3 regions of the Pseudomonas sp. TE3728 genome follow, and region 3 is predicted to be linked to each of the others. Evidence: predicted binding sites of a transcription regulator. Region 3 holds the regulator's gene; each other region holds the start of a gene.
What was found. Region 3 encodes sigma-54, which starts transcription at its own class of promoters, with help from an activator protein. Its sites were predicted from a motif close to ANTGGCATNNANNTTGCTNT; they were not measured.
Positions count from the first base shown of each region.

Region 1 (3,243 bases), 4.3 Mb from region 3:
CTGAGCTTGAGCACTCGCGCGACGTTCAAGTAGTCCTGCGGCACGCTGGCGACCCCTGCGGCGGTGTTGAGAATGATCGGCCAGATCGAGCTGATGAAAATCACCCAGATCGATGCCGGGCCGGCGGCCTTGAACACCAGCAGGCCGATCGGCAACCACGCCAGCGGCGAGACCGGACGTAGCAGGCTGATGATCGGCGCGAACATGCCGCCGAGGAAGGCGAAGCGGCCGATGGCGAAGCCCAGCGGAATACCGAGCAGGGCGGCGAGGCCGAAGCCGATGCCGACCCGGCCAAGGGAGGCCAGTACGTTCCAGCCAATGCCCATGTCGTTTGGACCGTTGTCGTAGAAGGGGGCGCTGAACAGCTCCAGGGCTGAATACCAAGTAGCGAGCGGGCCGGGCAGGCCCTCACTGCGTGCGGCTATAAACGCCCAGACGGCGAGAAACAGGGCGATACCCAATGCTGGGGCAATGCCATCCCTGGCGCGTTGACGCAACCCGCTCAGGAGGGGAGAGCGACGCTCTGGCTGGGTACTCGCCGTAGTGGTGGGCGGCGCTGGCAACTTGAGGGGGGCGTTCATGGCGGGTTACTCCGGTCAGGCTTTGATGGTGAAGGAGTTGGCATAGGCGGCCGGATTGGAGCCGTCCCAGACCTTGCCGTCGATCAGGGTGCTACTGCGCAGCGGACTGCCCGGTACAGTCAGGCCAAGTTGGCTGGCAGCTTCGCCGTAGAGTTTTGTCTGGTTGATAGACTTGGCCACACCGGCGTAGTCCACATCTTCCTTGAGCAGGCCCCAGCGACGGAACTGGGTGAGGAACCACATACCGTCCGACAGGTAGGGATAGTTGACGCTGCCATCCTTGCAGAAGGACATCGCATGCTCGTCCGTCCATTGGTTGCCTGACCCGTCGTCGTAGTGGCCGAGGAAGCGTTGTTCGATCACTTCGACGGGCGCATTCACGTAGGCCTTGCCGGCAATCAGTTGGGCGGTGCTTTTTTTGTTCTCTACGCTGGCCTCGATGAACCGGCTGGCGTCGAGCACCGCCATGGTCAGCGCCCGGGCGGTGTTGGGGTACTGCTCGACGAAGGCACGGGTGGTGCCAAGGATTTTCTCCGGGTGATCGGGCCAGAGTTTCTGGGTGGTAACGGCGGTGAAGCCGATGTTGTCGGCAATCGCCCGGGCTCCCCAGGGCTCGCCGACACAGAAGCCGTCCATGTTGCCCACGCGCATGTTGGCTACCATCTGTGGCGGTGGCACCACGATGGTCTTCACATCGGTCAGCGGGTTAATGCCGAGGCTGGCAAGCCAGTAATTGAGCCACATGGCATGGGTGCCGGTGGGGAACGTCTGGGCGAAGGTCAGTGGCGTGCCGCCTTGCTTGACCTTGGCTGCCAGTTGCTCGCCATTGGTCACGCCCGCTTGTTGCAGCTGTTTGGAGAGGGTGATCGCCTGGCCGTTCTGGTTCAGTCCCATGAGCATGGCCATATCTCTCTGCGGCCCGCCGATGCCCAGTTGCACGCCATAGATCAGGCCGTAGAGCACATGGGCAGCATCCAGTTCGCCGTTGAGCAGTTTGTCGCGCACACCGGCCCAGGACGCCTCTTTGCTCGGCGTGATAGTAAGGCCGTATTTTTCGCCGAAACCCTGGGTTGCCGCCACCACGACTGATGCGCAGTCGGTGAGGGGAATGAAACCGACCTTCAGTGCAGCTTTCTCCGGCGCGTCGCTGCCGGCAGCCCAGACTGCGCTGCGCAGAAAGCCCGGCACGACAACATCGAGGGCGGCGATCCCGGCGACAGTGCCTGCCGTCACCAGGGATTGCTTCAGGAAGGTGCGCCGGCCGGGGTGTACCGGATGTTGCGAGTCACGCTCATCAGTCATAACCACATCCTTTTTTTAGGGGCAAAAAAAAACGGCGTGCGCCAGGCACCCTCGATAGAGGGACCTGACGGACGCCGTTGTCCGGAAAGTGCAGCACGCCGCCATTGGCGTGCCGCATGAGTCTGTTAGTCAGTAGTAGCAAAGGGCTTGCCAAGTTTATGTCCGAGTTTTTTTATGCGAAAAAAATCAATTGGTACAAAGGCTTGAAGTGGTTTTGTGATGTTTTCTAAAAAGATATCGAAGGGGGTGTAGAGCCGGGGGAGAGCGAAGCACTGATCGCTTTTTGGGCAGCTTGGGTGCGAGGTGAACTAAAACAGCTCTCCTGCGCACCGTTGCGAAGTCGAATGGAGGTAAGCCTCAGCCCAGATCCCGGCGGATGGCGTCGAGGCGCTCGTCGAGCAATGGGGTGAGCAGGGCGTAGCACTGCGCCGGGGAGATGGACACTGTCGTTGTACCGATCAGGCAGCGTTGCAGTCGTTCGAGAGCGTTGTGCAGCGAGCGGGGGGCATGCCTGAGCAAGCGCTCGTGCAGGTACTGCAATTGAACAAGCATTTGCAGTGGGCAATTCTGATGGGCGGCGGCGCGCACCGACAGGCCGCGCAGCCGCCCCAGGTCTTCCAGCTCCCAACAGCGCTCGGCGATGCTCGGGGGCTGCAGATTAAGCGCGCAGCGCCGCAGTTCGAGGTTCTGGATGGCGCCGAGCAAGTCTTGCAGCAACCGGCAATGGCCCTCGAAATCCTCAGGTTCGCGGCGTAATGCGTTCCAGGCCTGGCACTGTGCGCTATACGGCCATTCTTTCCAGCGTTGGTCGAGCGAATGACCCAGTGCCTGGCAACGTTGCTGTGCCTCGCGGGTGGTCTGTCCGCCGAGACCGCGATGCTGCTGCAGGCCTTGCAACAGGTGGAGACCCAGCAAAAGCATCTGTCTGAGTCCCGCGTCGTTTTGTGGCAGACGGGTTCGTCGGGATTGCCCACCATCGAGTGCGGCGGCGAATTGTAGGTTCATGGGCGGTTTCCGACGGTGAGCTGGTTGAGATAATGGGTCAGGTCGTGCAGCGCATGGGTCCGCGTACTCTGCTCTTGCACCGCGGCATTGACCTGTTGCAACTGTTCGCTGAGGTCATGATTGGCTTGCTGGTGCTCGCTAAGCGCCTGCTGCATGGCGCCGAGGTGTTGCAGATTGATCTGGCTATGTTGAGCCAGGTCGTCGAGGTTGGCGGCGAGTTGCTCGCTCTGTTGGCTACCGGCTGTCAGCAGGCCGCGGTGTTCCTTGACCTCACCATCTACTTGGCGCACGGCCATGGCGATCGCCGTCGCGGCTGTGGTGATTTCATGGGTAGCCCGGTCCGTGGCTTGGGCCA
Region 1 is NZ_JBWBQT010000001.1:875,185-878,427, reverse strand. Features, by position in the region: gene ntrB (nitrate ABC transporter permease) at 1-581, opposite strand, end outside; gene ACZ89R_RS03440 (CmpA/NrtA family ABC transporter substrate-binding protein) at 597-1,883, opposite strand; gene ACZ89R_RS03435 (hypothetical protein) at 2,241-2,888, opposite strand; gene ACZ89R_RS03430 (methyl-accepting chemotaxis protein) at 2,885-3,243, opposite strand, start outside.
Region 1: the regulator sigma-54 is predicted to act here: its motif matches at 2,019-2,038, upstream of ACZ89R_RS03440 (CmpA/NrtA family ABC transporter substrate-binding protein).

Region 2 (3,243 bases), 4.4 Mb from region 3:
AGGGTGATGAAGATCACTTGCAGGCGTTCGCCATCGCGGCCCATCAGTTTTTTCGCTTGTGCCGCACGGGCCAGCGTCGTCGGGCAGACCGCCGGACATTGGGTGAAACCGAAAAAAACCATCGGCATCAGGCCACGGTAGCTGCCCAGCATCCGGTACTCGCCTTGGGCGTCCTTGAGTTTGAAGGTACGCCCCATGATCTTGTCGCTGAGGTCCTTGCCGTACTTGAACGACAGCTTGCTGCTGTCATCGCAGCCGGCGAGCAGGCCAAGGCTCAACAGGCTCATGCCTTGCAGGACCGTGCGACGGGTATACAACGTACTCATGGAAAAAAGCATCCTGTGTAGCGACCGGGAATCTACAGTGGCTGATCAATCAGACGAAAAAAAGCGCACGGATGTTAACAAACTGTTGCGCTATGGCGCTCAATCGATGGCCCGCCGGTCATGCGCCAAAAGGTCGCGGCTTCGGGATACGCTACTGGGAACAAACACCGAGAAACCTGTGGCGAGGGAGCTTGCTCCCGCTGGGGCGCGCAGCGGCCCCAAAAAAGGATCACTGCACAACCCTGCGTCAGTAACTCACTCACCACAACAGCCCATGCCTACTCAGGCGTATTAATGTGATCCAGCACCCGGTTCGCCGTGATCTCCGCCACCATGATGCTGTTTGAAATGCCCAGCAGGGCGTGACGCGACTCACCCTCCAGATGATCCACCAACTGATGGACCATCACATCGACCGAGGCCAGTGTCTCGACCAAAAAAACCGCCAAGGTTTCGGTAGTCGCCTCTGGGGCCACGACAAACAGCTTGCTGGGTTTACGCGCGGTGGCTTTGATGTCGGCATTCGACGGGAAGTGGAAGTTCAGAGCCCGCTCGGCGGCCTCATTGAGCTTCTTTGAATCGGGCTCGTATGGAGACACCGAATCGATGTCCGGTGGGTTAGGCGTAACTTTGAACATAAGCTGGCTTCTCTGATTGGGTGCCACCCTCCTGCGACTAAACGAGAGGGAGGCAGCTGTGCGCAGGTTAGTCGACCGGGGAAGCTAGCAAAGCCGGCGCGCCCGAAGGCGCCCTGCGCACAACCACCATCAAGTGCAGGCATGGGAACGCCTGACTGACAAGAGCTTGTGCACCTTGCTTGTAACCCCGGGCGACTAAACCCGATCACTGATGGGCAGTGACGCGAATCAAGTTACCGAGCAACCCCAAGGCGCACAAGCCGGCGGATTCTGGCGTAAGCGTAGGCAACGGCGCAAGATCTTGTAGCTTTCAGGAAGTAACCTTGATGGCGCTTAAACAGGCTCCTTTAATCGATGTTGAATGATCTGGCGCGCACTTCCTACACGCGGTGAAAACCTCGAAAAAAACCGCTACATGCACTTTTATAAAGCGCGATGCCATAAAAACGTGCACCCGCCGCGAGCGGAGCACCGGGTTTTTCTCCTCTGCCAGTGGCCACATCCGCTGTTGCCAACGATCCACGCAACCCCTTCTGAAAGACCGTCCTCCCCCGCCAGAACACGCCTATCCCACGGTCGCCAAGCCTATTCGCCGATTGTAAGCCGTGAGGTTTTCAGCGCGAGTGAAGTATCAAGCGGCAGACTGGCACAAAGGCTGCATTGATCCCCTCAGGTCCATCGAAAACAGATGGGCAGCCCACTCGGTCAACGATGATCGAGCGGCCGAGCAGGTCGTGGGCAACATCGGTGGATCCGGCGAAGGCGCCAGGTCGAACACCGCGAAGAACAGGCAAAGACGCCTGAAACCGAGAGGTTTCAGGCGTTTTTTTTTGCTTTTTTAACCGTGATTGGCTTTGGCTGGGTGCTTACTATGAATTCCAATGTTGCCGCGTTGAACAAACTGCAAACACTGATCGTGATCGGCAATGGCATGGTCGGACATCATTGTGTCGAGCAGCTCATCGAGCGCGGCGCCCTTGACCACTATCGCCTGCATGTCTTCAGCGAAGAGCCGATGCGCGCCTACGACCGGGTGCATCTGTCCGAGTATTTCGGCGGTCGCGATGCCGAGTCGCTGGCCCTGGGCGAAGCCTCCCTGTACCAGACGCCGGGCGTCACTCTGCATTTGGGCGTGCCGGTGCTGGAAATCGATCGAGCGCGACGCCAGGTGATTACCGCACAAGGTTGCGTCGCGTACGACAAATTGGTTCTGGCCACCGGCTCTTATCCTTTCGTACCGCCTATTGAAGGTGCAGAAGGCGACTCGCGCCTGGTCTATCGCACCCTCGAAGACCTCGACGCGATTCGTGCCGCGGCGGCCAATGCCCGGCGCGGCGTAGTAGTCGGCGGTGGCCTGCTTGGCCTGGAAGCCGCCAACGCCCTGAAAAGCCTGGGCCTGGAAGCGCATGTGGTGGAATTTGCCCCGCGTCTGATGCCGGTGCAGCTGGACGAGCAGGGTGGCCTGGCGCTGAAGGCGCAGATCGAGCGGCTCGGTGTGGGTGTGCACTTGTCCCGTGGCACACAGTCGATCAGTGCCGGCGAGCAGTACCGCTACCGGATGAATTTTGCCAATGACGAATTTCTTGAAGCCGACCTGATCGTGTTCTCCGCCGGCATCCGCGCGCAAGACGCGCTGGCCCGCCAATGTGCGCTGGACATCGGTCCCCGTGGCGGCGTGGTGATTGATGACCAATGCCTGACCAGCGATCCGAACATCTACGCCATCGGCGAGTGTGCGGCCTGGAATGGCAGCCTCTTCGGTCTGGTCGCTCCCGGTTATCAAATGGCCCGTGGCGTCGCGACGCTGCTGTGCAATCAAGTGGCGGAGCCATTCCAGGGCGCCGACATGTCGACCAAGCTCAAACTGCTTGGCGTGGATGTCGGCTCCATCGGCGATGCCCATGCACAGACGCCGGGTGCGCGCAGCTACCAGTTCATCGATGAAGCGACAGCCAGCTACCGTCGCCTGGTGGTGGATGCTGACAGCAAGCGCGTGCTCGGCGCGGTGCTGGTCGGCGACAACAGCTATTACGACACCCTGCTGCAATACATGCAGAACGGCATTGCCTTGCCGTCGGAACCGGCCAGCCTGATTCTGCCATCGTCCACCGGCGCGCCAACCCTGGGCCCGGGCGCGCTGCCCGAGTCGGCGACCGTTTGCTCGTGCCATAACGTCACCAAGGGCTCGATCTGCTCGGCCATCGACGGTGGCTGCACCGACCTGGGCCTGCTCAAGTCGCAGACCAAGGCTTGCACCGGTTGCGGTGGTTGCGCGGGGC
Region 2 is NZ_JBWBQT010000001.1:788,663-791,905, reverse strand. Features, by position in the region: gene ACZ89R_RS03090 (SCO family protein) at 1-326, opposite strand, end outside; gene ACZ89R_RS03085 (DUF6124 family protein) at 605-964, opposite strand; gene nirB (nitrite reductase large subunit NirB) at 1,836-3,243, shown strand, end outside.
Region 2: the regulator sigma-54 is predicted to act here: its motif matches at 1,607-1,626, upstream of nirB (nitrite reductase large subunit NirB).

Region 3 (3,243 bases):
GGACCACAACGTTCGTGAGACCCTGGATATCTGCGAAACCGCCTACATCGTCAACGACGGCCAACTGATTGCTGAAGGTGACTCCGCCACCATCCTCGCCAATGAACTGGTCAAGGAAGTGTATCTGGGCCACGAGTTCCGCCTGTAAGCACCTGAGGTGCCCAGGTCGCCGAGGGAGCGCTCGCTTCAATAAAAAATCAATAACTTTTTATTGTTACAGCGCTCTAGGCAAACACTTCAGTTTCGGGCATATAATTTGCTTATGTTTGGCGCTTCGGCGCCCTGTAGTGGATGGCGCATGTGCGCCGGCGAATAAGGTGTTAAGCCCCTGCCATGAAACCATCGCTAGTCTTGAGAATGGGCCAGCAGCTGACGATGACACCGCAGCTGCAACAGGCCATCCGCCTGCTCCAATTGTCGACCCTGGACCTGCAACAGGAAATCCAGGAGGCTCTGGAGTCCAATCCGATGCTCGAACGCCAGGAAGAAGGCGACGACTTCGATAACGCCGACCCCTTGGCCGATAGCGCCGAACAGAAACCCAACGCCGACATTCAGGAACCCTCCTACCAGGAAACCGCCCCGACGGTGGACAACCTTGAGGAAGGCGACTGGAACGAGCGCATCCCCAACGAATTGCCCGTCGACACAGCCTGGGAGGATGTCTACCAGACCAGCGCCAGCAGCCTGCCGAGCAACGATGACGACGAGTGGGACTTCACCACCCGCACATCGGCCGGTGAAAGCCTGCAAAGCCATTTGCTCTGGCAACTGAACCTGGCACCTATGTCCGACACCGATCGCCTGATCGCCGTGACCCTGATCGACTGCATCAACAATCAGGGCTACCTGGACGAAACCCTCGAGGAAATCCTCGAAGCGTTCGACCCGGAACTGGACATCGAACTGGACGAAATCGAAGCCGTCCTGCACCGCATCCAGCAATTCGAACCCGCTGGCATCGGCGCCCGCAACCTCGGTGAATGCCTGCTACTGCAACTGCGCCAGTTGTCCGCCAAGACCCCTTGGCTGGCCGAAGCCAAGCGTCTGGTCACCGATTACATCGACCTGCTCGGCAGCCGCGACTACAGCCAGCTGATGCGCCGCATGAAGCTCAAGGAAGATGAGCTGCGCCAGGTCATCGAATTGGTCCAGAGCCTCAACCCACGCCCGGGTTCACAAATCGAGTCCACCGAAGCCGAATACGTCGTTCCCGACGTGATCGTGCGCAAGGACAACGAGCGCTGGCTGGTGGAGCTGAACCAGGAATCGGTGCCACGCCTACGGGTCAACGCCCAATATGCCGGTTTCGTGCGCCGTGCCGATACCAGCGCTGACAACACCTTCATGCGTAATCAGCTGCAGGAGGCTCGCTGGTTCATCAAGAGCCTGCAAAGCCGCAATGAAACCCTGATGAAAGTCGCCACCCAGATCGTCGAGCATCAACGCGGCTTTCTCGAATACGGTGACGAAGCCATGAAGCCGTTGGTGCTGCATGACATTGCCGAAGCAGTCGGCATGCATGAATCGACAATTTCACGGGTGACCACGCAAAAATTCATGCATACCCCACGGGGCATCTATGAACTGAAATACTTTTTTTCCAGCCACGTCAGTACCTCTGAAGGCGGTGAATGCTCGTCCACGGCGATCCGCGCGATCATCAAAAAACTGGTTGCTGCGGAAAATCAGAAAAAGCCGTTGAGTGACAGCAAGATCGCTGGTTTACTGGAGGCACAAGGCATTCAGGTAGCCCGTCGCACCGTCGCCAAGTACCGCGAATCCCTGGGGATTGCGCCTTCCAGCGAACGCAAGCGGTTGATGTAGCCGCCGGGCTCGCCACAGCGTTCCAGTGGCAGGCATTTCTGCCTGCCGCTTTATGCACTGGCAACGAAGGAGAAGCTGTATGCAAGTCAACATCAGTGGACACCAACTGGAAGTGACCGAACCCCTGCGCACCTACATCGGCGAAAAACTCGACCGGTTAGAGAGGCATTTCGACAAGATCACCAATGTGCAAGTCACGATGAACGTCGAAAAACTGCTGCAGAAGATCGAAGCCACGCTGCATATTCCCGGCGGAGAAGTGGTCGCCAATGCCGAGCATACGGACATGTATGCCGCCATCGACCTGCTGACCGACAAGCTGGATCGCCAACTTAAAAAGCATAAGGAAAAGACCCAGAGCCTCCTTCAGGGCGCGACCGGTCGTTAACACCCCCAATCCATGATCCGACTAGAAACCATCCTGACCCCCGGCCGTTCCCAAGTGAACGCGCCGGGTGGCAGTAAAAAGAAAGCCCTCGAGCAAATTGCCAACCTTATCCACCGCGAAGTACCGGATCTGGAAATGCAGGACGTCTTCGAGGCCCTGATTGCCCGTGAGAAACTCGGTTCTACCGGTTTCGGCAACGGCATCGCCATCCCCCACTGCCGGCTCAAAGGCTGCACCTCGCCAATCAGTGCGCTGCTGCACCTGGAAGCCCCTATCGATTTCGATGCCATCGACGGTGCCCCCGTTGACCTGCTGTTTGTGCTGCTGGTCCCGGAAGCCGCCACCGACGCACACCTGGAACTGCTACGCCAGATTGCCAGCATGCTGGATCGCAAGGAAGTGCGTGAAAAATTGCGTAGCGCCCCGAGCAACGAAGCCTTGTATCAGGTTGTCCTGGACGAGCAGAACGGTCACTAATCATGCGCCTGATCATCGTCAGTGGCCGCTCCGGCTCAGGTAAAAGTACCGCCCTCGATGTGCTCGAGGACAACGGCTACTACTGCATCGACAACCTGCCTGCCGGCTTGCTGCCGGAACTGGCCGAACGCGCGCTGATTCACACCGAACTGGCACAACCGCTGGTGGCCGTGTCCATCGATGCGCGCAACCTGCCGAGCCACCTGTCACGGTTTCCCGAATTGCTGGAAGAGGTCCGCAGCCGGCATATCCAGTGCGATGTGCTGTATCTGGACGCTGACGAAGAAACCTTGCTCAAACGCTTTTCGGAAACTCGCCGTCGTCACCCGCTGAGCAGCGCCAATCGTTCGCTGGCGGAGGCGATCCAGGATGAAACCAATCTGCTGGGGCCTATTGCCGATCTGGCTGACCTCAAAGTCAATACCACCAATCTGAACCTGTATCAGCTACGCGATACCATCAAGCTGCGCCTGCTGAATCAGCCGGAGCCCGGCACTGCGTTCCTGGTGGAATCTTTCGGGTTCAAGCGTGGCATGCCTGTGGACGCCGAT
Region 3 is NZ_JBWBQT010000001.1:5,190,357-5,193,599, reverse strand. Features, by position in the region: gene lptB (LPS export ABC transporter ATP-binding protein) at 1-148, shown strand, start outside; gene ACZ89R_RS22675 (RNA polymerase factor sigma-54) at 334-1,827, shown strand; gene hpf (ribosome hibernation-promoting factor, HPF/YfiA family) at 1,907-2,215, shown strand; gene ptsN (PTS IIA-like nitrogen regulatory protein PtsN) at 2,228-2,692, shown strand; gene rapZ (RNase adapter RapZ) at 2,695-3,243, shown strand, end outside.